3 regions of the Dietzia sp. Die43 genome follow, and region 3 is predicted to be linked to each of the others. Evidence: riboswitches for the same ligand, from Rfam matches in the RefSeq annotation. Region 3 holds a riboswitch; each other region holds the start of a gene.
What was found. Region 3 has a riboswitch for cobalamin ahead of NR111_RS16895 (ABC transporter substrate-binding protein). Riboswitches for the same ligand answer to the same signal wherever they lie in the genome.
Positions count from the first base shown of each region.

Region 1: it holds a riboswitch for cobalamin, as region 3 does, so the genes downstream of both, NR111_RS17495 (magnesium chelatase subunit D family protein) here and NR111_RS16895 (ABC transporter substrate-binding protein) in region 3, are expected to answer to the same signal.
Region 2: it holds a riboswitch for cobalamin, as region 3 does, so the genes downstream of both, NR111_RS05245 (ABC transporter substrate-binding protein) here and NR111_RS16895 (ABC transporter substrate-binding protein) in region 3, are expected to answer to the same signal.

Region 1 is NZ_JALJRF010000027.1:3,079-10,930, forward strand. Features, by position in the region: gene NR111_RS17470 (cadmium resistance transporter) at 1-577, shown strand, start outside; gene NR111_RS17475 (ribbon-helix-helix protein, CopG family) at 812-1,069, shown strand; gene NR111_RS17480 (hypothetical protein) at 1,069-1,275, shown strand; gene NR111_RS17485 (cobalt-precorrin-4/precorrin-4 C(11)-methyltransferase) at 1,354-2,118, opposite strand; gene cbiT (precorrin-6Y C5,15-methyltransferase (decarboxylating) subunit CbiT) at 2,115-3,359, opposite strand; cobalamin riboswitch at 3,436-3,623, shown strand; gene NR111_RS17495 (magnesium chelatase subunit D family protein) at 3,645-5,879, shown strand; gene cobO (cob(I)yrinic acid a,c-diamide adenosyltransferase) at 5,879-6,493, shown strand; gene NR111_RS17505 (cobyrinate a,c-diamide synthase) at 6,487-7,852, shown strand, end outside.
Region 2 is NZ_JALJRF010000005.1:12,106-23,166, reverse strand. Features, by position in the region: gene NR111_RS05270 (MMPL family transporter) at 1-2,273, shown strand, start outside; gene NR111_RS05265 (TetR/AcrR family transcriptional regulator) at 2,266-2,871, shown strand; gene NR111_RS05260 (MBL fold metallo-hydrolase) at 2,926-3,747, opposite strand; gene NR111_RS05255 (ABC transporter ATP-binding protein) at 3,747-4,649, opposite strand; gene NR111_RS05250 (iron ABC transporter permease) at 4,646-5,674, opposite strand; gene NR111_RS05245 (ABC transporter substrate-binding protein) at 5,671-6,618, opposite strand; cobalamin riboswitch at 6,707-6,851, opposite strand; gene NR111_RS05240 (carboxymuconolactone decarboxylase family protein) at 7,008-7,424, shown strand; gene NR111_RS05235 (long-chain fatty acid--CoA ligase) at 7,512-9,146, shown strand; gene NR111_RS05230 (cytochrome P450) at 9,478-10,845, opposite strand; gene NR111_RS05225 (acyl-CoA dehydrogenase family protein) at 11,014-11,061, opposite strand, start outside.
Region 3 is NZ_JALJRF010000023.1:34,294-45,354, forward strand. Features, by position in the region: gene NR111_RS16855 (ACP S-malonyltransferase) at 1-282, shown strand, start outside; gene acpM (meromycolate extension acyl carrier protein AcpM) at 385-636, shown strand; gene NR111_RS16865 (acyl-CoA carboxylase subunit beta) at 892-2,328, shown strand; gene NR111_RS16870 (DUF3145 domain-containing protein) at 2,583-3,092, opposite strand; gene NR111_RS16875 (serine hydrolase) at 3,295-4,170, opposite strand; gene NR111_RS16880 (ABC transporter permease) at 4,283-5,863, opposite strand; gene NR111_RS16885 (ABC transporter ATP-binding protein) at 5,860-6,813, opposite strand; gene NR111_RS16890 (alpha/beta hydrolase) at 6,873-7,967, shown strand; cobalamin riboswitch at 7,980-8,159, shown strand; gene NR111_RS16895 (ABC transporter substrate-binding protein) at 8,214-9,254, shown strand; gene NR111_RS16900 (iron ABC transporter permease) at 9,259-10,344, shown strand; gene NR111_RS16905 (ABC transporter ATP-binding protein) at 10,341-11,061, shown strand, end outside.

The DNA.
Region 1 (7,852 bases), on a different contig from region 3:
GGCGATCGGCCTGTTCATTGCCACCAATATCGACGACATCATCGTCCTGTCGCTGTTTTTCGCCCGCGGAGCAGGCCAACGCGGCACCACCGCACGCATTCTGGCCGGCCAGTATCTTGGCTTCGTCGGCATCCTCGGCGCCGCAGTGCTCGTCTCCCTGGGCGCGGGAGCCTTCCTGCCCCCGGGGGCCATCCCTTACTTCGGGCTGATCCCACTGGGCTTGGGACTGTGGGCCGCGTGGCAGGCCTGGCGCGGGGACGATGATGACGACGACGATGCAAAGGTCGAGGGCAAGAACGTCGCCGTGTGGACCGTGGCCGGCGTAACCTTCGCCAACGGCGGCGACAACATCGGCGTCTACGTCCCCGTCTTTCTCAACGTGGGCACGGGAGCCGTAGTTGCCTACTGCATCGTGTTCCTGGTGCTGGTGGCGGGACTGGTGGGCCTGGCCAAGTTCGTCGCCACCCGCCGACCGATCGCCGAAGTCCTAGAGCGCTGGGAACATATCCTGTTCCCGACTGTCCTGATCGGCCTGGGCGCCTTCATCCTGATCAGCGGCGGAGCATTCGGACTCTGACAAAACCGACGCAAACCCCACCGCGCACCCGTGAGCCGCCGACTCGCTCTAATTCTTCCGGCCAGAACGCCCGATTGGTACGTCGCCGCCTAGAAGTAGCCACAGAAGACCGCCACAGAGCGATCAAGTCCACAGCGACGATGGCGGGCTCGTACTCGTCCTGCTGGGGTGTACCCCAACGGCGCACAGGTCAGGCGCTACCCTCACCCCCTAATTCGTAATACGATTGTCGGCATGGCAAGGAAGATTCAGGGCCACCAAGTATCCGACGAACAGATCGATCAATGGGTCGACGAAGCCGAGGCTGGCTACGACCCCCAGTGGCTAAGCAAGCGCATGGGGCGGCCGGCGAGGGCTGATCAGGCCGCTAGAGTCGTACCGGTACGACTGACCGATGCCGAACTCCGCGCCGTCATGGCACGCGCCGAGCGCGAACATCTCAACCGATCCGAAGCGATCCGTCAGGCTCTGGCCCAATGGGCCGCCGCCTAGTGATCATCCGCAGATCCGCATACAAACACGGCATCGTCGACGACGACATTCGGACAGCGTTCGACACTCCCTTGTTGTCTGGACCGCTCGGCTTCGATTCCCAAGCCCGTGTCCTGGAGCTTGTCACCCTGCATTACGACGACGGCACCACTGAGGTCATCCACGCCATGAAGGCCAGACGCACTTACCTGGACCTGCTCGACTGAATCGTCCCGGCACGGCGCGCTACGCTTGGCTCCGCGGCCAGCCCGAGGGCATTATACGTGGTCCGCTACCTTGCCCGATCAGTTCAGGCCCTGGCGCTTCGACTCCCGCTCCGGGCTTGACGCGTACAGCCACGACTCCGCCTCGCCCGGCCGGACCAGCGCCCGCCCCACTAGGATGACCGCTGCCTGGCGCAGGCCGGCGGACTCGACCGCGTCCGCGATGTCGGCGAGCGTGCCGCGCAGCTCCACGCGGTGCGGGCGGCTCGCGCTGGCCACCACCGCCACCGGGCAGTCGGCACCGTGCGTGGGCACCAGACGCTCGGCCAGCTCACGGATCCGAGTGATCGCCAGGTGCAACACAAGCGTCGCGCCGGTGGCGGCGAAATTCTCCAACGACTCAGTCGACGGCATCGCCGTCGACCGCGCCTGAACGCGGGTGAGCACCACCGACTGCACAACCTCGGGAACCGTGAGCTCCACACCCAGCTCGGCGGCGGCCGCGGCATAGGCCGGAACACCAGGAACCACGTCCCACGGCACGCTGGCCGCGTCGAGGCGGCGAGTCTGCTCGGCGAGAGCCGAGTACAGCGACGGGTCACCCGAACACAGCCGGACCACCTCGAGCCCATCGGCGTGAGCGGCGACGATCTCGCCGATGATCCCGTCCAGGTCCAGATGCTGGGTGTCCACCAGCCGGGCCGCGGGTCGGCAGTGGTCGAGCACACCGTCGTCGAGATACGTCCCCGCGTACAGGCAGACGTCGGCGGCGGCAAGCGCCGCAGCCGCGCGCAGCGTCAGCAGGTCGGCGGCGCCGGGGCCGGCTCCCACGAAGTGAACGGTCACGAGCTCTCCCCTGTTTCCGAAGTATCAGCCGCAGCGACGAAGGGCTTCACGGCCGCCCACTGCACCACCGCACGGGCGGGGGCCCAGCCGGTGAACCGGCCGATCGAGTCCGCGTGCTCGACCTGGATCCTGGTCAGCTCCCCGCCGAATACGGCGCGGGTGTCGATGAGCGCGCGTTCGGTCTCCAGCGTCACCGCGTGCGCGACCAGCCGGCCGCCCGGGCGAAGTGCGTCCCAGCACTGTCGCAGCAGGCCAGGGGCAGTACCGCCCCCACCGATGAACACCGCGTCCGGCCGCGGCAGACCGTCCAGAGCCTGGGGCGCCCGTCCGTGGACGACCTCCAACGAGGGCACCCCGAGGGCGGCCGCGTTGCGCCTGATCCGGGCCGCCCGCTCGGAGTTCGCCTCCACCGCGGTCGCCCGACACGACGGGTGCGCGCGCATCCACTCGATGCCCACCGACCCGGCGCCAGCACCCACGTCCCACAAGTGCTCACCGGGGGCCGGCGCGAGCCGGGAGAGGGCAGAGGCTCGCAGGTCGCGGCGGGTGAGCTGGCCGTCGTTCTGGAAGTCGTCGTCGGGCAATCCCGGCGCCAGCCCGAGCGGCCGGGCGGACGCGTCGGCCACGCACTCGATGGCCAACACGTGTAGGGCGGGGGCCTCGTGATCGACAGCCCAGTCGCGCGCCGGGCAGCTGAAGCGCGCTTCCGACGGGCCCCCGAGATCGGACAGAACGGTCATCGCGCTCCCCCCGAAGCCGGCGCCGTCAAGTAGCGCTGCGACCTCTCCCGGCGTGTGCCGGTCCGCCGAGAGCACCAGCAGACGTCGCCCCGGTGCCAGTTCACGACCGAGCGCGCGGTGGTCGCGCAGCACCGCCACGGACTCGGCCGGCCACCGCATCCGGGCGCGGGCCAGAGCGACCGAGGACACCGCCGGGAGCACCTCGACCGCGTCCGCGCCGAGCAGGTCGATCAGGGTGGTGCCGATCCCGGCGACCAGCGGATCGCCCGAGGCCAGGGCTACGGTCGATCGCCCGCGGAACTGCGCGAGCAGCTCCGGCAACCCATCCCGCAGCGGCCGCGGCCACGGCACTCGTTCGGCCGTCACATCGCCCGGAACCATCGCCAGATGACGCTCCCCGCCGAGCACCACATCGGCGCCCAGGACGGCGCGACGGCGGGCCTCGTCGAGCCCCGCCCACCCGTCGCCGCCGATGCCGACGACCACCACCCGTGCATTCATGACGCGGAACCCTACCGCGACACCTGAGGCGCCCCGGGACAGGCCGTTGGGCTAGCCTGAAGCACCACACAACCGAACAGACCCCACAGCACGAGGTGCCCCACGACCCGCCCCAGGCGGAGCGGAGGGGAGAATCAGGGAAGCCGGTGAGAATCCGGCACAGGGCCCGCTACGGTAACCCGGCCTCTCAGGCGATCGCGCCCCGCGCGCACGTCCGAGATGGGCCGGGAAGTCCGGAGACCGGCCTCGCGCTGACCAGCCTGGCAGACGAGAGCGGGAGCCCCCATGCCACTGCACTACCCCTTCAGCGCTGTCGTCGGTTCCGACGACATGGCGCTGGCCCTGACCCTGACCGCGGTGTCCCCGGCGGTCGGCGGCGTGTTGATCCGCGGCGAGAAGGGCACGGCCAAGTCCACGATGGTCCGCGCCCTCGCCGGGATCCTGCCGGAGGTCGAGGTCGTCACCGGCGACCGCTTCTCCTCCGCACCCGACGACCGCGGCTCCGAGACCCCGGACGGGCGTATCCCGCACGACGCGCCCACCGAGCGGCGGCCGGTCCGCCTGGTCGAGCTGCCCATCGGGGTCTCCGAGGACCGCATCACCGGATCACTACACCTGGAGAGTGCGCTCACCGACGGGGTGACCGTGTTCCAACCGGGCCTACTCGCCCGCGCACACCGCGGACTGCTCTACGTGGACGAGGTCAACCTGCTCCACGACCACGTGGTGGACCTGCTGCTCGACGCCGCCGCGATGGGCAGGGTAACCGTGGAGCGCGACGGCATCTCGGTGGAGCACGCCGCGCGCTTCGTGCTGATCGGCACCATGAACCCCGAGGAGGGCGAGCTCCGGCCCCAGTTGCTGGACCGCTTCGGCCTCACCGTGGAGGTGGCCGCGCCCCGGGACCCGGAGCTGCGCGCCGAGGTGGTGCGCCGCCGGATCGCGTTCGAGGCCGACCCGGCGGGATTCGTCGCCGACCACGCCGCCGACGAGGCCGCCGTGCGCGAACGGATCGCCGCCGCGCGGCGCGTGCTCGACCGGGTGAGACTGACCCCCTGGGCGCTGACCACCATCGCCCGGGTGTGCGCGGGCTTCGACGTGGACGGCATGCGCGCCGACATCGTCACCGCCCGCACCGCCGCCGCCCACGCCGCATGGCAGGGCCGGACCCGGATCACCCGCGAGGACATCCGCGTCGCCGCGCGCATGGCACTGCCCCACCGCCGCCGTCGTGCCCCGTTCGATGCGCCGGGCCTCGACGAGGACCTGTTGGAACGGCTCCTGGGCGACGACGACGAGCCCGATCCCGACCCCCGGGACGAGACCGCGCCGGCCGACGACGCCGAACAGTCGGAGTCCGCAGACGAGTCCGCGTCGGCAGACACCCCGGACGCCGAGTCGACCCCGGCGCGGGCCTCGGCCGAGCACGCCGGGCACGAGCACTCGCCCGAGCAGACCGAGCAGAACGAGGACAGCCCCGGCGCTGGCGACGACTCCGGCACCGAGGGCCCGGACCAGGCGGACGGCCAATCGGACGACGACGCCGACGGCCGAGCCGACGAGCAGCCCGGCGGACACGCCGCGGAGGACACCCCCGGCGACGCCTCGCGGTCCGACGCTCCCGGGCCCACCCCGCCCGAGCCAGGCACGGTCACCGCGGCCGCAGCGCCGTACCGCACCCGCCTGCTCGCCGTCGCCGGCACCGGCCAGGGCGCTGCCGGCCGCCGATCGAGGGCCCTCACCACCAGCGGCCGCCGCATCGGCGCGGGCGCGTTCACCGGGTCCGACCTGCACCTGCCCGCCACGATCCGGTCCGCCGCGCCGCAGCAATCCGCCCGGGGTCGCGGAGCCGGTCCAGACGGCGGCCGACTCCGGCTGGCTGCCGAGGACCTGCGCTCGCCCGTCCGCGAGGGCCGCGAGTCCAACCTGGTTCTGTTCTGCGTGGACGCCTCCGGCTCCATGGCCGCTCGCACCCGGATGGAGCAGGTCAAGACCGCGATCCTCTCCCTGCTTCTGGACGCCTACCGCCGCCGCGACAAGGTGGGACTGGTGACCTTCCGCGGGTCCGCGGCCCACGTGGCCCTGCCGCCCACGTCGTCGGTCGACATCGCGGCCACCCGCCTCGCGGAACTCCCGGCGGGCGGCCGGACCCCACTGGCGGAGGGACTGCTCACCGCCGCCGAAGTCCTGCGCATCGAAGGCGTCCGCGATCCGCGGCGGCGGGCCCTCCTCGTCGTCGTCACCGACGGCCGCGCCACCCACGGCCCGGACGCCCTCGCCAGGTCCCGCACCGCGGCGACCGGGCTGGCCTCCCTCGGCGTGGCGTCGGTGGTCGTGGACTGCGAGACCGGCCGCTTCCGGATGGGCCTGGCCTCCGAGCTCGCCGGGCACCTGGGCGCTGAGCACGTGCCGTTGGGCGAGGTCACCGCCGAGGGACTCACCGACGCGGTCGGCGTTCACACAGCCCGCGCGCGCACCGCCCGCCCGCACGCCGCCGGCCCCCGGAACGAGGTGGCCTGATGCCCAAGGGACAGCCGGAGATCGTGCCCGACGACGGGCTCAGCACCCGGCAACGCCGCAACCGGCCGCTGGTCATGGTCCACACCGGGCCCGGCAAGGGGAAGTCCACCGCCGCGTTCGGCCTGGCAATGCGCGCGTGGAACCAGGGCTGGGACATCGGGGTGTTCCAGTTCGTCAAGTCCGCCAAGTGGCGCATCGGCGAGCAGACCGTCATGGAACGCCTCGCCCGCCTGCACGACGAGACCGGCGAGGGCGGGCCCGTCGAGTGGCACAAGATGGGCTCGGGGTGGTCGTGGTCGCGCAAGGACGGCACCGAGGACGACCACGCCGCCGACGCCGCCGAAGGCTGGGCCGAGATCAAGCGCCGACTGGCCGACGAGCGGCACGACCTTTATCTGCTCGACGAGTTCACCTATCCCATGAAGTGGGGCTGGGTGGACGTCGACGACGTGGTCGCCACCCTCGCCAGCCGCCCCGGACGGCAGCACGTGGTGATCACCGGCCGGGACGCCGACCCCCGGCTGCTCGAGGTCGCCGACCTGGTCACCGAGATGACCAAGGTCAAGCACCCGATGGACGCCGGGCAGAAGGGTCAGCGGGGCATCGAATGGTGACCGACCTCCCGCGGATCGTGGTGGCCGCGCCGGCGTCGGGGCACGGCAAGACCACCGTCGCGACCGGCCTCATGGCGGCGCTACGCCGCACCGGGCTGGAGGTCTCGGGGCACAAGGTTGGCCCCGACTACATCGACCCCGGGTACCACGCTCTGGCCACCGGGCGGCCGGGCCGCAACCTCGACCCGCACCTGGTGGGCGAGGAGCGGATCGTGCCGCTGCTGCTGCACGGCGCCGGCGCGGGTGGGGGCGCGGGCGGGGCCGGGATCGATGCGGGGCGGCCCGCCGACGTCGCGGTGATCGAGGGCGTCATGGGCCTGTACGACGGGCACATCGGCGGCGACGGGTTCGCCTCCACCGCTCACGTCGCCGCGCTCACCGGGACCCCCGTCGTGCTGGTCGTGGACATCTCCCACGCCTCGCGCAGCATCGCCGCGGTGGTGCTGGGGATGGCCTCCTTCGACCCGGCTGTGCGGATCGCCGGGGTGGTGCTCAACAAGGCCGGCTCGGTCCGCCACTCCGACGAGGTCCGACGCGCGCTGGCGCCCCTCAGCATCCCGGTGCTGGGTGTCCTCCAGCGCGACGACGACGTCACCGCCCCCTCCCGCCATCTCGGCCTGGTCCCCGCCGCCGAACGCCCGGAGGCCGCGCGCTCGCTCGACCACCTGGCCGGGAAGGTGGCCGCGTCGATCGACCTCGAGGCGGTCATGCGCATCGCGCGTGAGGCGCCGCCGCTGGCGGGCGAGGGTTGGTCGGCGCGCGTGGCGTTGGGTGGTGACCGAGCCCACGAGGTCGACGACGACGAGGGCCGCCCGCTCATCGCCGTGGCCGGTGGCCGGGCCTTCACGTTCCGCTATGCCGAGACGGTCGAGTTGCTCGAGGCGACCGGCTGCTCGGTCGTGCCGTTCGACCCGCTGTCCGACGAGGCACTGCCCGACACCGCCGCGGGGATCTACCTCGGGGGCGGGTTCCCCGAGGTGCACGCCGCGGACCTCGCCGCCAACGCGCCGATGCTGGGGGCGCTGCGCGCGGCGACGACGGCCGGGACGCCGACCGTCGCCGAGTGCGCGGGCCTGCTCTACCTCTGTCGCACCCTCGACGGTGTCCCCATGGTCGGTGCCGTTGACGCCGACGCGGCCATGGCCCCGCGGCTCACGCTGGCCTACCGCCGCTCGACCGCGGTCGCCGACAGTGTCCTTGCGACCGCCGGCACCGAGGTCACCGGCCACGAGTTCCACCGCACGGCCGTCAACCCGCCCGCCGGCGCGGCGGGCGCGGCGGGCTCTCACGCGGGCGTGCCCAGCACGGACGGGCCGGGCGCGGCTCCCGCCTGGACCAGCAGCGCCGGACCAGAGGGGT
Region 2 (11,061 bases), on a different contig from region 3:
CGTTGACCCAGCAGACCAGCACCACCTTCTCGATCCCGGGACTGGAGTCGATCGAGACCCAGGAGGAGATGCAGGAGAGGTTCGCCGGCGCGGGCAGCCAGCTCGACGCCCCGACGGGGACCGTCGTCATCGGGGCGCCCGAGGGCAGCACTCTTACCGACCCGGCGGTGTCCGAGGACGTCGACGCCTTCCTCGCCGATCTCCGCGAGTTGGACTTCCTCGCCGGGACCGACGCGCTGGTCAGCCCGGTGGTCGCGGCCGAGGGGCTGTCGGAGCAGTTGACCGCGGCCAAGGCCGAGCAGGGCATCACCGAGGAGCAGATCGCGGCCGATATCGCCGCGTTGAGCCCGCTCAGCCCGGACGAGAGCACCGGCACGGTCGAGGTGCGGTTCGACGCCGAGAGCACGATGGACGTGCAGGCCGAGGACCGCGAGGCCTTCGCCGAGGTCGTCGCCGAGCACGAGGGCGACCTGACGATCGCGTACTCCGGCAACGCCTTCCAGATGTCCGAGATCAGCGCCGTCGGCGAGATCATCGGCATCGCGGTCGCCGCCGTGATCCTCCTGGTCACCTTCGGTTCGCTCATCGCCGCCGGCATGCCGCTGCTCACGGGCGTCATCGGCGTCGGGATCGGCATCGGCGGCATCTTCACCGCCACCGCCTTCACCGACACGATCAACACCATGACGCCGACCCTGGCGTCCATGATCGGCCTGGCCGTGGGTATCGACTACGCGCTGTTCATCGTGTCGCGCTTCCGCACCGAGCTGGTCAAACACATCGGCGGCAACGATCTCGAGCCCGCCGAACTCGCGGAGAAACTCAAGGCGATCGACGCCCACAAGCGTGCACACCTCGCCGGGCTCGCGGTCGGCAAGGCCGGATCCGCGGTCGTCTTCGCAGGACTGACCGTGCTCATCGCCCTCGCGGCGCTGTCGATCATCAACATCCCGTTCCTCACCGCGATGGCGCTGTCCGCCGCCGCGACGGTGGCGATCGCCGTGCTGGTCGCGATCACGCTGCTGCCGGCCATCCTCGGCGCGGTCGGCACCAAGCTCTTCGCCGCCCGCATCAAGGGCGTCAAGGCGCCCGACCCGGAGGACGAGAAGCCGACGATGGGCCTGGCGTGGGTCCGCCGGATCCGTGCCCGTCCCGTGCTCTTCGCGGGCGCCGGTGTCCTGCTGCTCCTCCTGCTGGCCATCCCGGCCGCGCAGCTGCGGCTGGCCATGCCGTCCGACGGCACGATGGCCCCGGACACCCCGAACCGTATGGCGTACGACATGACGGAGGAAGCGTTCGGCCCGGGCCGCAACGCCCCGATGATCGCGCTCGTCGACACCCTGCAGGTGCCGGAGGAGGAGCGTCCGGCGGCGTGGGCCGCCGCGGTGGATCAGATCCAGGCGTTCGACGGGGTGGAGAACGCGCAGATCATCGAAACCAACGAGGCCGGTGACGCCGCCCAGGTGCTCATCACCCCCGAGTACGGTGCCACCGACGAGCGCGCCGCGAGCGTCCTCGAGGAGATCCGGTCCGGAGCCGAGGGCTTCGAGCAGGAGACCGGGGGGACCTACTCCGTCACCGGCGTCACCCCGATCTACGAGGACATCTCCGAGCGTCTGACCGAGGTGCTGCTGCCGTATGTCGGCATCGTCCTCACGCTCGCGTTCATGCTGCTCATGTTGGTGTTCCGGTCGATCTGGGTGCCGCTGATCGCCGCCCTGGGCTTCGGTCTCTCGGTGGCGGCGACCTTCGGCATCACCGTCGCGATCTGGCAGGAGGGTTGGCTGGGCATCATCTCCGATCCGCAGCCGGTCATCAGCTTCCTGCCCATCATGCTCATCGGCATCGTGTTCGGGCTCGCCATGGACTACCAGGTCTTCCTGGTCTCGCGCATGCGCGAGGGCTGGGTCCACGGCAAGACCGCCCACAACGCGGTCGCCAACGGCTTCAAGCACGGCGCCCGCGTGGTCACCGCGGCGGCCCTGATCATGATCAGCGTCTTCGCCGCGTTCATGTTGATCGACGAGCAGTTCATCAAGGTGATGGGCTTCGCCCTGGCGGTCGCCGTGCTGTTCGACGCCTTCATCGTCCGCATGACGATCATCCCCGCGGTGATGTTCCTCCTCGGCGAGCGCGCCTGGGGCCTGCCGCGGTGGTTGGACAAGATCCTCCCCACCGTCGACGTGGAGGGCTCCGCCCTGGAGACCGGGCAGCAGGAGAGCTCCGCTGTGGCATCCGCCGACGGTGGTGAGAAGGCCCGCGTCGATGCCTAGCCTGCGTGAGCGCAAGAAGGCCGACACCCGCAGCCGGCTCGCGGTGGCCGCCGTGGAACTCCTGGTGTCCGAGGGCGCCGAGGGGGCCACGGTGTCGGCCATCGCGGGCCGGGCCGGGGTGTCCACGCGGACGTTCCACAACTATTTTCCGCACCGCGAGGACGCGCTCGTGCACTTCCTGCGTGAGCAGGTGGACGAGTGGGTCGAGCAGGTCGAGCAGGCGCCGGCGGACCTGTCGCCACTGGATGTCCTGCGCTCGACCTTCCACGAGCTCTACGGGCGCTCGGCGGACGACATCGACGCCGCCGAGAACCTGCTGGTGGCCGGGGAACAGATCGGCCTCATGCTCGGTCCGGACGCCCGGACCAGCATCGCCGAGAACATCCTGGATCCGCTCTACGAGGCGGTCGGCCGCCGAGCACCGCAACTCAACCGGTTCCGGGTCCGCGTCATGGTCGACCTGAGCCTCGCCGCCGGGGCGTCGGTGCTCAGGCACCGACCGGGTGGGGCCGGGCCCGCCGACTCCGCCGAGTCCTACCTGGACGAGGCATTCGATCTCCTCCAGCACGGCGCGGCGCGGTTCCTCGAGCGCGGCTGACCAGCGCGACTGACCAGCGCCACTGACCAGCGCGCCCGGGCTGACGAGACCGGGTCAGTACAGCCGGGGAGCCTCCCCGCAGCGGACGACCTCGCCGTCGACGCCGGCCCGCGCACCGTGCTCCCGCAGGCGCGCGTCCAGCTCGTCGGGCGGCGGATTGTGGTGGCCCAGGTGCACGGCCACCACGTCGGTCCGCTCGTCGACCGCCCCGATGTCGCGCAGTCGCCGGAGCATCGCCCCGAACCGGTCCAGGCCCAGGTGGGCGGGGGAGATCTCCTCGCGGTCGCCCAGTGTCTCCTCGAGGAAGACCGCGTCGTAGCGGGCGCCGCGCACCGCGGTGAACCACTCGTCGTCCCACGGCCCGGTGTCGCTCGCCCACAGCAGGCGGGCGCCGCCGGGCCCGGTCACGTCGTAGAGCACCGCGTCGCCCTCGCGGAACACGCGGTGCCGGGCGGGCAGCACCCGCACGTCGTACGCGCCGACCCTGAGCCGGTCCCCGGCGGAGACGGGGACGAAGCGCACCGGGTCGTCGGGGCCCACCCAGGGCCGACACGCGTCGAGCGCGTCCGCGGGGCCGACCACCTCCAGCTCACCGGCGTCGGGGACCCACGAGCGGAACAGCAGGACCTGGGGTCCGAGATGGTCGGCGTGGGCGTGCGTGACGAGCAGATGCCGCACCCCCGCCAGAGACCGTCCGAGCCGCACGGCCGAGCCAGGTGCCTCCGGTCCGCAGTCGACCAGCAGCTCGTCGTCGACAAGCGCGGAGGTCTGGCCTCGCACCACGCCGAGCCGGCGTGCCTCGTCGCACGACGGACACCGGCAGAACGGGTTGGGCCAGCCGTCCGCGGCGCCGGTCCCCAGCAGGACGACCTCCATCAGACGCCCGCCTCCGGCGCCGCGCCGGGCGCCCACCCCGGCCCCGGCGCCGACCCGGGCGCGCGGTCCGGCCCCGCCTCACGCAGCGGCAACACGGCGCGGCCGTCGCGGCGGTCGAGGACCTCCACCCGCGCGTCGTAGACCTGCGCCACCCGCTCGACGGTGAGGACCTCCTCGGGCCGGCCGTCGGCCACCACACGGCCCCGGTCGAGCAACACCAGCCGCTGCCCGTAGTGGGCGGCCGAGGTGAGGTCGTGCATCGCCGCCACGACGGTCAGGCCGGTCTCGCGGCGCATGGAGTCCACCAGGTCGAGCACCTGCTGCTGGTGGCCGATGTCCAGTGCGCTCGTGGGCTCGTCGAGCAGCAGGACCCGCGGTTCCTGCGCCAGCGAGCGGCCCAACACCACCCGCTGCAGTTCGCCGCCGGACAGCGTCGTGGCGTTGCGCGAGGCCAGGTCGTGCAGGTCCAGGCGGTCGATGACGCGGTCGACGACCTCGTGGTCGTCGGCGGTCTCGGTGCCGAACCGGCCGATGTGCGGGGTGCGGCCGAGTCCGATGAGCTCGCGCGCGGTGACCCCCTCGGGGACGACCGGGCGCTGCGGCATCATCGCTACGGTCCGTGCCACCGTGCGGCGACCCGCGCGGCGCGGGGTCAGTCCGTCGACCTCGATGTGACCGGCGGCGGGGATGAGCCCGGCGAGCGCGAACAGCAGGGTCGTCTTGCCGGAGCCGTTGGGGCCCACCAGGGATACCCACGATCCGGCGTCCACGGCGAGGTCGATGCCGTGGAGGATGGCCGTGCGGTCCCGGGTGACGTGCAGGTCGCGGCAGGCCAGTGCGACTGGCGCGGCCGCCGCGGCCGCCGCGGCTGACGCGGGTGGCGTGGGTGGCGTGGTGGTCATATGTGCCCCCGGCTGCGGCGCAGGACGATGAGGAAGAACGGGGCGCCGATCGCGGCGGTGACCACGCCGATGGGCAGCTCGGCCGGGCTCATCGCGGTGCGGGCGACGACGTCGGCGAGGATGAGGAAGGCCGCGCCGACCAGCAGCGACACCGGCAGCAGCAGCCGGTGCCCGGGCCCGATGAGCATCCGCACGGCGTGCGGGATGACGATGCCCACGAACCCGATCAGACCCGACACGGACACCACCGCCGCCGTCCCGAGGGTGGCCACGCTGATGAGGACCAGGCGCACCCGCGCCGGGGCGATACCCAGCGTGGCGGCCTCGGCGTCCCCGACCGCCATCACGTCGAGGGTGCGCCGGAACAGGGCGATCACGGCCACCGCCACGAGCACGTACGGCAGCACGGTCTGCACGTCGGTCCAGCCGCTTGTCGTGAGCCGGCCGAGCATCCACGAGTACACCTGCCGCAGGGTCTCGTCGTGGCGCTGCATGAAGAACGTCTGGATGGCGCTGGCGAACGCCGCCACCGCGACGCCGGCGAGGATGATGACGACCTCGCTGCGTCCGCCGCCGACACTGCGGCCCAGCGTGTAGGTGGCCAGCACCGCGATCATGCCGCCGGCGAACGCGGCGGGCGGCACCATCGCCGAGCCCATCGCGCCGCCCACGACGATCGCCAGGGTGGCACCCAGCCCCGCCCCGCTGGACACCCCCAGCAGGTACGGGTCGGCGAGCGGGTTGCGGAACACGCCCTGGTAGGTGGCCCCGGCGATCGCCAGCATCGCGCCGACGATCGCGCCCAGCACCACGCGCGGGATGCGGATCTCCCACAGGATTACCTGCTGACGCTCGGTGAACCCGGAGTCGATGTCGACCAGCGGCAGCCGGCCCACCAGCTCGAGCACCACGCCGCCCGGGGTGAGGCCGGCCGGGCCGATGAGGGTGCCGAGCAGGACCGCCGCGGCCAGCAACAGCGTCGCCCCGCCCAGCACGAGGGCGTGGCGGGGCGACGGGCGGGTCACGAGGCGGGCTGGTTCGCGGGGCTCCCCGCGGTCTCCGGCGCGGCATCGGGCACCGCGGTGACGATCTCGGCGACCTCGCGCATGAAGTCGACCACCCGCGGGCCCCACCGGCTGGACAGGTCCTCGTCGACCACGTGGACGCGCCCCTCGCGCACGGCGGTGAGTCCGTCCCAGCCCGGCCGCTCGGCCACGACCTCGGGGGTGACGCCGCAGCACTGGCCGTCGGCGAGGAACACCAGGTCCGGGTCGGCCTCGAGGATGAGTTCCTCGGACAGCTGCGGGTAGGGATCGTCGCCGGTGGCGATCGAGGTCAGGCCCAGCAGGGAGTAGATCTCGCCGACGTAGGTGTCGTCGGTGACGGTGTAATAGGTGTCGTCGAGCTCGTGGAAGTACGTCAGCGGCGTCTCGCGCTCCGGCACCGAGGCGACGATCTCGTCGATCTCGCCACGCATCCGCGACACGAGTTCGGCGGCCTCGCCGATGTGCCCGGTGGCCGCCCCGACCTGCTCGAGCTGGGCGTAGGTGTCGTCGAGGGTCTGCGCGGCGGGCAGCTGCAGCACCTCGACGCCGGAGCGTTCGAGGCCCGCCACGATGTCCCCGGTGTCGTCGGTGAGCACGACGAGGTCCGGCGCGTACCCCAGGATCGCCTCGAGGTTGGGCGTGTACCCGGACAGGTCGGTGACCGGGGCGTCGGAGGGGAAGTCGGACCGCTCGTCGACCGCCACGACGCTGTCCCCGGCGCCGACGGCGTAGAGCATCTCGGTGGTGGTGGGGGCCAGCGAGACGATCGCCTGCGGCTCGTCGGCCGCGGCGGAGGTCTGGTCGGCCGGGGCCGGGTCGTCGCCGCCGGTGCCGCTGCACGCGGTGGCGACCAGAGCCAGGGCGGCCAGGGGGGCGAGCAGCAGCGAGCGGGCTCCTGCCCGGCGGGCTCGTGGATGGTGCATGGCATCCTCCGTGATTCGGAGGACGAAAACAGCTCGGGCCGCGGCCGGGGCCGCTGCACGCGACCGTCCTTCGTCCGAGGTCAGTACGTACGGCTGCCGCGGAACCGGCCGACCTGGCTCGCCCGTCCTGAGACGGGATCACAGTTGCGGGACAGCGTCGGATTCGCACCGACTTCCGCCGAGTTGCCGCGGGGTCCGACGCTGGTGGCCGGACCCGTCGAGGGTATCCCACCCGCCGCCGCGTCCGCCCATCTGCGTGCCTCCGCCGCCGCCCCTGTCCGAGCCGTCCCCGCGCCTGGCCGGGGCGGGGCGAGGTCACGCGGAGCTGGTGACGACGGTCGGGGAGGATGGATCGCGATACCTGTCGGCAGTGGGAGAGGACCGTGGAGATGACGACGACGACGAGTTCTGCAGGCGAGGGGCCTTCGGCCGCGGATCTGCGCGAGCAGGGTTTCGCGACCAGGCGCGAGGTGATGAGCGACGACTTCGTCGACCGGGCGATGGACCGGGCTGTCGGGACGGAGTCGGAGGCGATCCAGCACGTGGTCACCGAGAACGTGTGGGGCAACATCTGGAACCGGCCCGGGCTGGGCCGCCGGGACCGCAGCCTGCTCAACATCGGGATGCTCGTGGCACTGCGCGCGGACGCCGAGCTGGCGGGGCACGTGCGCGGCGGGTTGACCAACGGGTTGACCCGCGAGGAGATAACCGAGGCGGTCATCCACGCCTCGGGGTACTGCGGCGCGCCGGCGGCGCTCTCGGCGATGAGGACGGTCCAGACCGTCTTCGACGACCTCGACGGGTAGTCGACCATACGAACCAGGAACGTCGTCGACGGCAGGTAGTCTCGACACGAGAGTGACAGACGCCACCCCTCGATCAAGGAGCCCCTCATGAAGAGCACGATGATGCCGGAGCAGTTGAACATCAGCACGATCCTGCAGTTCGGTGCGACCGTCCACTCCGATGCGGTCGTCACCACCTGGACCGATCAGGGACCACGGAAGATCACCTACGGCGATCTGGGCAAGCACGCCGCGCAGCTGGCCAACGCGCTGCGTTCCCTGGGGGTCGACGGTGACCAGCGGGTCGCCACATTCCAGTGGAACAACTCCGAGCACTTGGAGGCCTACCTCGCGATCCCGTCCATGGGCGCCGTGCTGCATCCGCTGAACATCCGGCTGTTCCCGGACCAGCTCGAGTTCGTGGCCAACCACGCAGAGGACAAGGTCGTGATCGTCGACCCGAGCCTCGTCCCGCTCCTGCAGCCGCTCCTGCCCCGGTTCTCGACGGTCGAGCACGTCATCGTCACCGGTGGGGGCGCCGCGAACCTCGAGGCTCCCGAGGGCATCCAGGTGCACGACTACGACGCGCTCCTCGCCGCCCAGCCCACCGAGTTCGATTGGCCGGAGGTCGACGAGAACTCCGGCGCCGCGATGGCCTACACCTCGGGCACCACCGGCGACCCGAAGGGCGTCGTCTACTCGCACCGGTCGATCTACCTCCACTCGATGCAGGTGTGCATGTCCGACGGCATGGACATCTCGCTCGACGACAACGTGCTGGCGATCGTGCCGATGTTCCACGCCATGTCGTGGGGCCTGCCGTACGCCGCGTTCATGGTGGGCGCCTCGCTGCTCATGCCGGAGCGTTTCCTACAGCCCGAGCCGCTGGCCGCGATGATCGCCTCCGAGCGTCCGACGCTGGCCGCCGCCGTCCCCACGATCTGGCAGGCAGTGGACGCGTACAGCGTGGACCACCCCATCGACATGTCGAGCTTCCGTGCGGTCGTCGTGGGCGGCAGCTCGTGCCCGCCGGAGCTGATCCGCAAGTTCCGGGACAAATACGGGATCAACATCGTCCACGCGTGGGGCATGACCGAGACCTCGCCCATCGGCACCCTGTCCCGCCCGAAGGCATCCCTGCCGGAGGAGAAGCAGTTCGAGCTCCGCATGACGCAGGGCCGACTCATCGCCGGCGTGAAGGCCCGTATCGTCGACGATTCCGGCCAGGCCCTGCCATGGGACGGCGAGTCCGTCGGCGAGCTGGAGGTCCGCGGCCCGTGGATCACCGGCAGTTACTACAAGGTGGACGCCTCGGACTCCTTCGACGACGGCTGGCTGCGCACCGGCGACGTGGGGTATATCAAGCCCGAGGCGTTCCTGCAGCTCACCGACCGCGCGAAGGACATCATCAAGTCCGGTGGCGAGTGGATCTCGTCCGTCGAGGTGGAGAACTACCTCCTCGAGCACCCGTCCGTGGCGGAGGCCGCCGTGATCGGTGTCCCCGACCCCAAGTGGGACGAGCGGCCGCTGGCCACCATCGTCGTCAAGGACGGTGTGCCCGACCCGAGCGTCGAGGAGCTGCGCGATCACCTGGCCGAACGGATGGCCAAGTGGCAGGTGCCCGAGAAGTTCGCGTTCGTCCACGAGATCCCCAAGACCTCCGTCGGCAAGCTCGACAAGAAGCGCATCCGCGTCTCGCATTCCGACGGCGAACTCACCGTGGTGAACGCCCTGGAGAACTAGGCAGGCGGAAGGTCGAACGCGGGAACGCGTCGTCGGCCAGCGGAGGGCCCGGGATTGCGGTATGACCGCCCCCGGGCCCTGCTTCTGCGCTACTGGCTGCTCGGTGCCAACCGTCCCGCCGGCCGCCACGCCGGCCGCCACGCTGGCCGCCGCCACGCTGGCCGCCGCCACGCTGGCCGCCGCCACGCTGGCCGTCCCGCCGGCCGACACGCTGGCCGTCCCGCCCCCCCCGCCGCCGCGGCATCATCGCCGAGCAGAGGATTTCGCTCAGACCCACTCGGGCGATACAGGCGAAATCCTCTGGACGGCGGAGGCCGGGCGGGCGGCGGGGTCAGTTCGCGGCGACGCGGGCCAGCGGCCGCAGCGAGACGGGCAGTCCGTCCGCGGGGTAGGGCAGCGAGTCGTTCTTCATGGGCGGCACGTAGTCCAGCGGGACCGACCACTCGAAGTGGCGTAGCAGTGCACTGAGCACCAGCTTCGACTCGAGGTTGGCGAAGATCATGCCGAGGCACTTGTGCACCCCGCCGCCGAACGGCTCCCACGCGAAGCGGTGCGACTTGTCCTCCCGCCGCTCGTCGGAGAAGCGTTCGGGGTCGAAGATCTCCGGGTCCGTCCAGTACTCGGGCATGTGGTGCGAGTACAGCGGCATGATCGAGGTGAGTCGGCCGGCCGGGATCTCCACGCCCAGGATCTCGGTGTCCTTGACCGTCTTGCGTGCCATCACCGGCACCGGCGGGTGCAGGCGCAGCGACTCCTTCATCACCAACCCCAGATCGGGCAGCTCCTCCAGCTCGGCCATGGTGGGGTTCGGACCCAGGTCCTGGCACTGTCGGCGGAGCCGCTCCTGCCACTGGACGTCGCGGCCGAGCTCGTAGACCATCGACGTCACCGTGCTGGTGGTGGTGTCGTGCGCGGCCATGAGCAGGAAGATCATCTGGTTGACGATGTCGTCGTCGTCGATCCCGCCGGAGGCGTCCGCCACCTGGCACAGGGCGGAGAACAGGTCCTCTCCCGGGTTTGCGCGCCGGGCCGGCAGGTGGCGGCGCAGGAACTCCTCGAGCAGCCGGCGCCCCCGAGCGGCACGGCCCCACTTGGTGAACGGCACCGCGGTGGAACGGACATAGCCGTTCGCGGCCTGGACGCAGTCGACGAACGCGGTGTTGACCTTGTCGAGCTCCCCGGGTGCGGCGTACTCCGCGCCACCCATGAACACCTCGGTCGCCAGGTCGAGGGTGTGCGTCTTGAGCGCGGGATAGATCTGGAACGCCCGGTCCGGGGCCCAGGCGCCGATGCCCTCGTCGACCAGCGGGGCGAGTCTGCGGGTGTAGCCCTCGAGCCGGGGACGGGTGAACGCCTCCTGCATGATGTGGCGGTAGTGGTGGTGCTCCTCGAAGTCGAGCAGCATCAGCCCGCGGTTGAAGAACGGCCCCACCAGGTATCCCCAGCCGGGGCCGCTGGCGAACGCCTTGTTCGCGTTCTGCAGGGCGGCCTGGCAGGCGTCGGGGCCGATAAGGGCAGTCCACGTGGCGCCGAGGAAGTTCAGGTCGGAGACGGGACCGTGATCGCGATAGCGGCGGGCCATGGTCGCCAGCGGGCTGTGGACATATTCGAGCGTGCCGCCGAGGACCGGCAGCTTGGAGCGCAGTGGGGCCGGGCCGGGTCGGTAGACCCTCTCCCGCGGATCACCAGGGATGGACATCAGGCACCTCGTTGTCGGGTGACCCCAGTGTGTGACAGCCGTCACTAGTTGTCACGCGATTACCGAAACCGGCGGTGTCGTTTCTTTCACCCGGCCCCGCTGGCGGCGGCTCGGCCTGCCGGCAGTCCCGCCGGCCGTGACACCACCGGCCGGCAGCCCCCGCCCGACTCAGGCTCGGGCGACCAGTGCGTCGATGTCCACGCCGTCGGGCAAGGC
Region 3 (11,061 bases):
CCGGAGCTGACGCTGGTCTCCAACGCCGACGGCATGGTCGTCACCTCCGGTCGCGACGCCCTCGACAGGGTCGTCTCCCAGATCACCCATCCCGTCCGGTGGGACCTCTGTACGCAGACGATGCTCAAGTTGGGCGTCGACGCGTTCATCGAGCTGCCGCCCTCCGGCTCACTCGTCGGGTTGGCCAAGCGCATGATGCGTGACGTTCCCCGGTACGGCGTGACCACCCCCGAGGACCTCGAACTCGCCCTCGAGTCGGTCCCCGCACTCAGCGGCGCCTGACCGCTCCTCCCACCCCCGATCGTCGGCCCCGGCCGGCGATCGCGACCAGACCATCCGTCGCGCCCGCCGGGCACGGCACCACCCATCAGAAAGGGACACCACATGGCACGCACCGAGGCCGAGATCATCGCAGGACTGGCGGAGATCGTCGAGGAGGTCACCGGGATCGAACCCTCCGAGGTGACCCCGGAGAAGTCCTTCGTCGACGATCTCGACATCGATTCGCTCTCCATGGTGGAGATCGCCGTGCAGACCGAGGACCGCTACGGGGTTGAGATCCCCGACGAAGACCTCGCCAAGTTGCGTACTGTTCAGGATGCGGTCGACTACATCCAGAAGCTCGACCAGAGCTGACATCCGGCCCCGTGTGCCGGGGCGGGGACGCAGTCAGGGCCGAAGGTGCGGTCGGTGCACCACGTCGAGCCCGCGTCCCCTCCCCCACACAGGGCCCAACAATGATCACCCCGCTCACGGCGGGGTGCCGGGCGAGAGGTCCGGACCGGGACGGGGGTCCCGATCCGAACGCCGATCGCCCACAAGCCAGTCCGGGGGTCCATCGCAGGCGCGCTCTCCCTTCCAGGGACACGCGCCGAGGAAAGGACTGCACATATGACCATCACCAGCCCTGTTGACCAGAACACCCAGATCGACCCTCGAGATCCCGTCGTCCGGCTCGAGAACCTCTTCGACCCGGCTTCGCTCGAGTTCATCACCGAGCCCGACGCCTCCGGCGCCATGGCCGCGCGCGGCCTGATCGACGGCGAACCCACCATCGCGTACGCGACGGACGCCACCGTCATGGGTGGTGCCATGGGCCTGGACGGGTGCCGGCACATCGTGCGTGCCATCGACGTGGCGATCGACGAGCATCTGCCCGTCGTCGGCGTCTGGCACTCGGGTGGGGCGCGACTCGCGGAGGGCGTCGAGGCGCTGCACGCGGTCGGCCTCGTATTCGAGGCCATGGTCCGCGCGTCGGGCCACGTGCCCCAGATCTCCGTCGTGCTCGGGCCCGCCGCCGGCGGCGCCGCCTACGGCCCCGCGCTGACCGACGTCGTCATCATGGCGCCGGCCGGCAAGATCTTCGTCACCGGTCCCGACGTGGTCCGCTCCGTCACCGGCGAGCAGGTCGACATGGAGGGCCTGGGCGGCCAGGACGTGCACCACCGCAAGTCGGGGGTGTGTCACATCGCCGCGACCGACGAGCGTGATGCCCTGCACCGGGCGCGTCGTCTGGTGACCCTGCTGTCCGCGCAGGGCGAGTTCGACCCGCGTGCCCTCGAGGGCGATCACACCGATCTTGCGGGCCTGCTCCCCGACTCACCGAAGCGCGCGTATGACGTCCGTCCTCTCGTCCACGGGCTGCTCGACTCCTCGGAGCTCGATGGCAGCACCACCTTCGAGGAGCTGCAGGCCAAGTGGGCGCCCAGCATCGTGGTGGGCTTCGGCCGGATGTCCGGCCGCACCGTGGGTGTCATCGCCAACAATCCGCTGCGGTTGGGCGGTTGCCTCAACTCGGAGTCCGCGGAGAAGGCCTCGCGGTTCGTCCGGCTCTGCAACGCCTTCGGCGTGCCGCTGGTCGTGATCGTGGACGTCCCCGGTTACCTGCCCGGCGTCTCGCAGGAGTGGGACGGCGTGGTGCGCCGCGGCGCCAAGCTGCTGCACGCGTTCGCCGAGGCCTCGGTCGCCCGGGTCACGCTCGTCACCCGCAAGATCTACGGCGGTGCCTACATCGCGATGAACTCGCGCGCTCTCGGAGCCTCCGCCGTGTTCGCCTGGCCCGACGCCGAGGTCGCGGTGATGGGCGCCAAGGCCGCCGTCGGCATCCTCCACAAGCGCACCCTCGCGGCGGCTCCCGAGGACGAGCGGGAGGCCCTGCACGACCGTCTGGCCGATGAGCACGCGGCCATCGCCGGTGGCGTGGGTCGCGCGGTCTCCATCGGTGTGGTCGACGAGGTCATCGAGCCCACCGACACCCGCCGACGGATCGCCGAGGCGCTGGACGCGGCCGCGCACACCCGCGGCCAGCACAAGAACATCCCGCTGTGACCTGAATCCGGCCGGAATACCTCCGGCAGGATCCGCACCCGACGACTGCGCCCCCTCCCCGATCTGACGGGAGGGGGCGCAGTCGTGTCCCGGAAGGGCGCGGTGGCCACCCGCAGCCGGTGTCGGGTGCCGCATGCGCTCCGGGTGCCGGGTGCCGCCCGCCGCCAGCGTGTCGCGCACACGAGTCAGCGCCCGCCCCGAGAGCTGGGCGGGCGCTGTCCGGAGTGAGCGCGGGAGTGCGGAGGTCCGGCGGGTCAGCCGACCCGGGAGAGCCAGGTGACCTCGGCGGCGGCCGGGTGGCCGCGCAGCGGTTCGAGGGCGCGGTCCCAGGCGGTGCCGAGCTCGTCCTCCACCGCGGCATGGAAGGCGGCGGGACCGGCCTTCATGAGATGCCGGAGCCGGTTCTCGCTGAGCACCACGTCGCCACTGGCGCCCGTCTGCCCCCGCCACATCCCGAGTTCGGGTGTGTGGGAGAAGCGTTCGCCGTCGACGAGGTCGCTCGGGTCCTCGGTCACTTCGAAGGACAGCATCGACCACTTGGCCAGCGAATCGGCCAGACGCGCGCCGGTGCCGACCGGGCCGATCCAGTCGACGATCGCTTTGCGAGCGCCCGGCTGGGCCGGCTGGTCCTCCCAGCGCATGGCTGAGTTGGCGTCGAGCGTGGCTGCGAGAGCCCACTCGACGTGAGGGCATAACGCGGTAGGCGCGGCATGGATGAACACCACGCCGGTCGTCGTATCCGCGAGATAGTTATGGTCAGACATCACTTCACTCCCGACTCACTGAGGGACGTCTTCCCCAACGACCTCACGAAATCGTGTGAATGATGTTGCTTCTGTTGCTTGTAGTTAACACTGTGCCTGAAGTGATCGAATTACACCAGCGACACTTCTCGACTCTCAGCAAAGTTACAGCACGGTGATTCCCGCGCCCGGCACGAGTGCGGGCGTGTCGCGGGTGGCGGACTCACCCGCCGAGCGAGTCCTCTTCGCGCGAACGCCGGGTTGCCGCATCGACCACCCTGTCGGACAGTTCCGGCCACAGCGGCTTGGCCCAGTCGCCGAAGTCGCGGTCGGTGAGCACGATCAGCGCCGTGGAGATCTCCGGTTCGACCCACAGCAGGGTCCCGGACTGCCCGAAGTGCCCGAAGGTCGCGGGCGAGTTGTGCTGCCCGGTCCAGTGGGGATGCTTGGCGTCGCGGAGTTCGAAGCCCAGCCCCCAGGGGCACGGCTTGTGCATGCCGTACCCGGGCACGATCCCGTCGAGGCCGCGGAACTGTTCGGTCACGGCCTCCTCGAGGGTCTCGGTCGCGAGCAGCCGCGGGGCCACGAGCTCGCGGGCGAACGCGATGAGGTCGGCCAGGCTGGCGGAGGCCCCGTGCCCGGCGGAGCCCTCGAGCGTGGTGGACTCCATGCCCAGCGGCTGACACACAGCCTCGTGGAGGTAGTCGCCGAACGCGATCCCGGTGGCGTCGGCGATGTGGTCGGCCAGCACCTCGAACCCGGCCGAGGAGTAGATCCGCCGTTCCCCCGGCTCCGCGCGGACCTTGTCGCGGTCGGCGAAGTCCAGCCCCGAGGAGTGGGCGAGCAGGTGACGCACCGTGGACCCCTCGGGCCCCGCGGGGTCATCGAGGCCGATGGCCTCCTCCTCGACGGCCAGGAGCGCGGCCACCGCGACGAGGGGCTTGGTCACCGAGGCCAGGCGGTACACGCGGGTGTCGTCGCCGTGGACCGCGAGGGCGCCGTCGGGGCCGACCACCGCGGCCGAGACGGTGCCCACCGGCCAGTCCGTGACCACCGACAGCGCGGTGGAGAGCCTGTCTCGATCGAACTCGTCCGACATCGGTTCCTCCCTGGTTCGCCTGCGACCGGCGGCGCCGGTGTCCGTGACGGCCGCGCCGGTGAGGCGTGGCGGCCGTGCGAGCCAGTCTGTCAGGTCGTGTCGGGTGCCGCGGTCAGGTCCGCGGCACGTCGCGACGCCGAAAGCCGGCCAGCCCCACGGCGACCAGCACGACCGTCACCGTGAGGAGCACGGCCACGCCGATCGCGTTGACGGGGCCGACGGGCGCGGTGCCCACCGCGCCGAACGGGGACAGGCGCATCTGGTCCTCGTCGAGCCGGAGCGTGGGTCCCATGAGGGTGACGACGACGGCGAGGGCGAACGGCGCCCAGGCCAGGACCTGCAGTCTCGGGGATGCGCCGAACAGGCCGATCGAGATCGCGCCGAAAACCAGCGCGGCGGGCACATACCACGCCCCGGCGCCGATGATGCGTCCCGCCAGGTCCGGGTCGTCGAGCACGGCGGCGGCGGTGATCCCGAACGCGGCGGCGCCGGCGAGGACCACGACGACGGTGCCGACGGTGACGACCGCGGTGTGGGCGGCGAGCCACGACCACCGCGAACGCCCCGTGGACAGTTCCATCTCGAGTCGCCCGGCGGTCTCCTCGCCGCGCAACCCGGTCAGGGTCTGCAACGCGAACCCGGCCCCGAGGAATCCGCTGAACGCCACCAGCATCTGCACGATGGAATCGACCACGGTGCCCGAATCGCCGAGGAACACGGCGAGGTCGGGGTTGGACATCATCGTCTCGACCACCACGTTCATCAGCGCGCCGTACATGGCCATCAGTGCCACCACGCCGATCGTCCAGCCCGTCAGCGCGCCCAGGTGCTGGTGTACGGCGGTCCCGGTCCGGGACGCCCGCCACCGGGACGCGGTGGCGGGGCCGGTCCGGGCCGGGACCATCCCCTGGCCCACGTCGCGGCGCGCGGCGAGCCACAGCGCGGCCGCGGCGAGCCCGGCCGCGGCGACGACGGCGACGAACAGGGGCACCACGGAGGACTCGCCGAACGGCCGGGTCAGGCCGTGCCAGCCCAGCGGCGAGGTCCAGCTCAACCAGTTGCGGTTGACGTCGCCGATCCCGCGGGTGATCAGGGTCAGTCCGGCCACGGACATCGCCGCCGCCCACACGGTCCGGCTGTGGGCGAACACCTGCGCGAGGACGGCGGTGCCGGCCGCGTACACCCAGCCGGCGGCGACGATCGAGGCCACGTACAGCGCCGCGCCCGCGCGGTCGAGGTCGACGGTGAGGGTCGCCGCCCACAGCGCAAGGCCGAGGACGGTGAAGACCCCGACGACGACGACGAGGGCGGCCGCCGTCGGGGCGAGCCGGCCGACCCGGCCCGCCAGGAGCAGTTCGGACCGTCCGGACTCCTCCTCCTTGCGGGTGGCGCGCGCGGTCAGGGCAATCGCCATGACGGGGATGCCGAAGGCGACCATGAACGAGTACTCGTTCATCATCACGCCGCCGAGGGTGTCGAGCCCGGCCACCCGGCCGGTGAGCATGATCATCGACTCGCCGACCGAGGCGCCGTACGTGGCGAGTTCCTGCGGGGTGTCGTACAGGGCTGCGATCGACAGCCCGGTGACGAGGTACAGCGCGGCCAGGCCGAGGACCCAGGCGGCCGCGGCCCGCCACCCGGCGCGCAGGGCGATGCGTGCCAGCAGGCCGGTGTCGGCGAACGGCGAGGTCATCGCCGGTCCCCTGTCCGCTCCTCGCCCCCGGTGGCCGCACCGGCACCGGAGTAGGCGTTGAGGAACAGGTCGTCCAGGCTGGGCGGGGTCGCGGTGAGCGTGTGGATGCCGGCCGCGTGAAGGAGGCCGGTGACCTCCCCCAGCTGCGGGGCCGGCACGTGGCAGCGGACCTCGAACCGACCGTCGGCGGCCTCCTCGATCCGCAGGCCGTCGACCCCCGTCACGCGCCCGAGTGAACCCGGATCGGCGTCGGTGACGGCGTGGACCTCGGTCGTGGTGTGGCGCCGCAGATCGGCCAGCGTCCCCGAGGTGACGGTGCGGCCCTCGCGGATGATGCTCACACGGTCGGCGAGCGCCTCGACCTCGCCCATGATGTGGCTGGACAGCAGCACGGTGGCGCCACCGTCGACGGCCTCGCGGACGCACTCCTGGAACGTCTGCTCCATGAGCGGGTCGAGGCCGGAGGTGGGCTCGTCCAGGACGAGCAGCTCCGCGTCGGACGCCAGCGCGGCGATCAGTGACACTTTCTGTCGATTGCCCTTGGAGTAGTCGCGCGTGCGCTTGGTGGGGTCCAGGCGGAAGCGGTCGATCAGTCCGTCGCGCCTGTCGGGGTCGAGTCCTCCGAGCGCCCGGCCCAGCAGGTCGATGCACTGGCCGCCCGTCAGCCGCGGCCACAGGGTCACCTCACCGGGGACGTAGGCCAGCCGGGCGTGCAGCTGGACCGCGTCTCGCCACGGGTCGCCGCCGAACACCGTCACCCGGCCGGAGTCGGCGCGCATGAGCCCGAGCAGGATCCGGATCGTGGTGGATTTTCCCGACCCGTTGGGGCCGAGGAACCCGTGGACCTCCCCCCGGCGCACGTCCAGGTCGAGCTCGTCCAGGGCCCGGGCCCGGCCGAAGGTCTTGACCAGGCTCTCGACCCGCACCACGCTCTCGTCTTCTGAACGCATGACCAGCTCCTTCGTCCGATTACCCTGATCATCCCAGGGATCCGCGTCACAATGTGGGCATGCGCTCTCCCATGTCCGGCCACCGTGCCTTCTCCCCGTCGATCGCGGATCGCGTCACCAAATCGGTCATGACCGCTGCGGGGTTCCTGCCCGGCCGGCTGCTCCGAGTAGTGGGTGGGACCCCGAGGCGGCTGGACGGCCAGGTTCTCGACCCGCACTTCCAGGCCGGGCTCCGGGTCATCTCGATGACGTCCGAGGGTGAATACGAGGACCTCACCGTCGACAGGGCACGTTCGGCTGTCGAGCGGTCGGCGTTCACGGTCTCGGGCAAGAAGATCGACCTCGCCGTCGTCTCCGACATCGTCCTCCCGCTCGGCGGCACCGGTCCGGACCGGGCCGACCTGCCCGCTCGCCTCTACTCGCCGGTCGAGGGGGACGAGCCGCTGCCGGTGCTGGTGTACTTCCACGGCGGCGGCTGGGTGCTCGGCAGCGTCGACTCGCACGACGCGACCTGCCGCTACATCGCACGGGCGGGCCGACTCAAGGTGATCAGCGTCGACTACCGGCTGGCACCGGAGTTCCGGTTCCCCACCGCCGCCGAGGACGCCCTCGCCGCGTTCCGGTACGTCCGCGACCACGCCGACGAATTCGGCGTGGACCCGACGCGCATCGCGGTGGGCGGTGACAGCGCCGGCGGCAACCTGGCGGCGGTGGTGTGCCAGCAGACGCGCGACGCCGGGGAGAAGATGCCGGACTTCCAACTGCTGTTCGTCCCCGCCACCAACATGTCCGCGCGGACCCGCTCGTACGAGCTGTTCGGCGACGGCTTCTTCCTCACCCGGGCCAACATGGACTGGTACGAGGAGACCTACATCCGGTCCGACGAGGACCGGCTCGACCCCCGCGCCTCCCCCCTGCTGGCGGAGGACTTCTCGGGACTGCCGCCCGCCCACGTGGCCACGGGCGGGTTCGACCCGCTGCGCGACGAGGGCGAGGCGTACGCCCGGAAGATGGCCGACGCCGGTGTCCCGGTCTCGCTGCGCCGCCACGATTCGCTGGTCCACCCGTTCGTCAACGCCGTCGGGGCCACCCCGCTCGCGCGCTCGGCACTGTCCGAGGCGGTGGGCGCGATGCGGATGGGGCTGGCGTACTGACCCCGGAGCGCGTGTTACCTTGTGATCGCCAGCGAGACCGATCGGTCGCGGGAATCCGGTGCGAATCCGGAACTGACGCGCAGCGGTGAGGGTGATGGCGGGGCACTATGCCACTGGGCCGCGAGGTCTGGGAAGGCGCTTCCGTCCAGGTGATCCCGAGTCCGAATACCGGCTGGCCCTCGCGGTGACAACCGCCAGGTCATCACCGGGCTTCGCGTTCCAGGCCCGCGACCTCGGAGCACACCCATGCGTTCTTCCACCCTGGTCGCCCTCGCCGGCGTCACCCTTCTCACCCTGACCTCCTGCACCGCCCACGACCCGGCTGCGATCGCCGGCCCGGGCACCGATCCGATCGAGAACTGCGGGGAGCAGGTCCAGCTCGACGCCCCGCCCGAACGGGTCGTCTCGCTCAACCAGGGCTCCACCGAGATCCTGTACGCCCTCGGCCTCGGCGACCGGATGGTCGGCACCGCCACCTGGACAGACCCGGTCCTGCCCGAGTTCGCCGAGGTGAACAGGTCGGTCCCCCGCCTGGCCGACAACGCGCCGTCGATGGAGGCCGTCCTCGACGTGGAACCGGACTTCGTCACCGCCTCCTTCGGCAGCACCCTCGGGGAGGGCGGGGTCGCCGCCCGCGAGCAGTTCCACGAACTCGGCGTGGGTACGTACCTCTCCCCCACCGACTGCGTGGGCAAGGTCGCCGACTCCGGGGACGGCGTCCGCGAGACCCCGCTCACCCCGGACCTGCTCTACCGCGAGATCACCGAGCTCGCCCGGATCTTCGACGTGGAGCAGGCCGGTGACGAGCTGGTGGCGGACCTCCAGCGCAGGCTCGATGAGGCCGCCGAGAGCGTCGATGCCCGCGGTGTCTCCGCGATGTACTGGTTCGCCAACTCCGAGTCCCCGTACCTGGCCGGCTGCTGCGGTGCCCCCGGCCTCATCTCGATCACCCTGGGCCTGGAGAACGCCTTCGACGACACCACCCAGGAGTGGCCGCAGATCAGCTGGGAGGTCGTGGCCGAGCGCGACCCGGACGTCATCGTCGTGGGCGACCTGACCCGCAAGAGCCAGACCGCCGAGACCGCGGAGGCCAAGATCGCCTACCTCGAGTCCAACCCCGTCACCCGGGAGATGGCGGCGGTCCGGGAGAAGCGGTTCATCGACATCACCGGCGCCGAGATGAACCCGTCGCTGCGCACGATCTACGGGGTGGAGACCGTCGCGGCGGGGCTCACCGAGCTGGGCCTCATCACGCCGGGGGCCGGCGCGCCGGACCCGGCCAACTGACCCGATGACCCTCGCACCCGAGAGGACCACCGCCCCGGTGGTCCCGGCGCCACCGCGCCGGCGGCCGGCTCTGCGGCGACCGTCCGCACTGGTCACCCTGTGGCTCGGTGGCCTGGGGCTGCTGGCGGTGTCGACGGCGCTCGTCATCACCATCGGCCCGTCCGGACTCACCGCCGCCGACGTTATCCAGTCCGCGCTGGCCCGACTCACGGGAGCCGACTCCGGGCTCACGCGGATCGAGGAGGGGATCATCTGGAACCTGCGGCTTCCGCGCACTCTCATGGCGGCCCTGGCCGGGGCGGGGCTCGCACTGTGCGGCGTCATCCTGCAGTCGCTGCTGCGCAACCCCCTGGCCGACCCGTACATCCTCGGCATCTCCTCGGGCGCATCCACCGGGGCGGTCCTCGTGGTGGTGCTCGGGGTCGGCGCGGGCGCGGTCGGGCTCACCACGGGGGCGTTCGTCGGGGCGCTCACCGCGTTCGGCTTCGTCCTGGTCCTGGCCTTCGCGTCCGGCGGGACGCCCGACCGGGTGGTGCTGGCGGGGGTCGCGGCGACCCAGCTGTTCTCCGCGGTGACCTCGTTCGTCGTCTACATCGCCGCCGACGCCGAGCAGACCCGCGGCGTGCTGTTCTGGCTGCTCGGCTCGCTGGCCTCCGTCCGCTGGTCGGACGTGGCGGTGTGCGGCGTCGTGGTCCTGCTCGGGCTGGTGGCGTGCCTGCTGCACACCTCCAGCCTCGACGCGTTCACCTTCGGCCAGGACGCCGCGGCCGCCCTCGGCGTCAACGTGGCCCGCACCCGGCTGGTGCTCATGGTGGTGACGGCGCTCGTCACGGCCGTCATCGTGAGCACCTGCGGGGCGATCGGCTTCGTGGGTCTGGTGCTGCCACACGCCGCGCGAGCCCTGGTCGGCGGCCGGCACCGGGTCCTCGTCCCGACGGCGGCGCTGATGGGCGCCGTGTTCGTCGTGTGGATCGACGCGGTCTCCCGCACCGTGATCGCGCCCCAGGAGTTGCCGATCGGGGTGGCCACCGCACTCATCGGCGTCCCGGCCTTCGTCGGGCTCCTCCTCCGCCGGGGACACGGCCGATGACCGCCGCCCCGTCGACCCTCGAGGCTCGAGGCGTCTCGTGGTCCGTGCGCGGCCGGACCATCCTCGACGACGTCACCGTAGCTCCCGCCCCCGGCACAATGGTCGGGGTGCTGGGGCCGAACGGATCCGGCAAGTCGACGCTCCTGCGCATCCTGACGGGCGTGCTCCGGCCCGACACCGGATCGGTGCACCTCGACGGCACGGACATCCGATCACTCCCCCGCAAACGCCTGTCCCGGCGCCTGGCACTGGTGGCGCAGGAGGCGACCACCGACCAGAACCCCACGGTCCGGGAGGTCATCGAACTCGGCCGCATCCCCCATCGCGCGGCCTGGTCGGGTCCAGGTCCCGGGGACGACGGGGTGGTGCGGCGCGCGGCGGCCACGACCGGCCTCGGCGACCGCCTGGACCAGCGGTACGCGACCCTGTCCGGCGGCGAGCGGCAGCGGGTGCAGATCGCGCGGGCCCTGGCCCAGGAACCCGGTGTGCTGGTCCTCGACGAACCGACCAACCACCTCGACATCCGCCACCAACTCGACCTGCTGGCCCTGGTCCGCGCCACCGACACCACGGTGATCGCGGCCCTACACGATCTCACCCTGGCGGCCACGTTCTGCGACCATCTGATCGTATTGTCCGGTGGGCGACTCGTGACCGGCGGCGCGCCCCACGAGGTGCTCACCGCCGACCTGATCCGGGAGGTGTACGGAGTGGAGG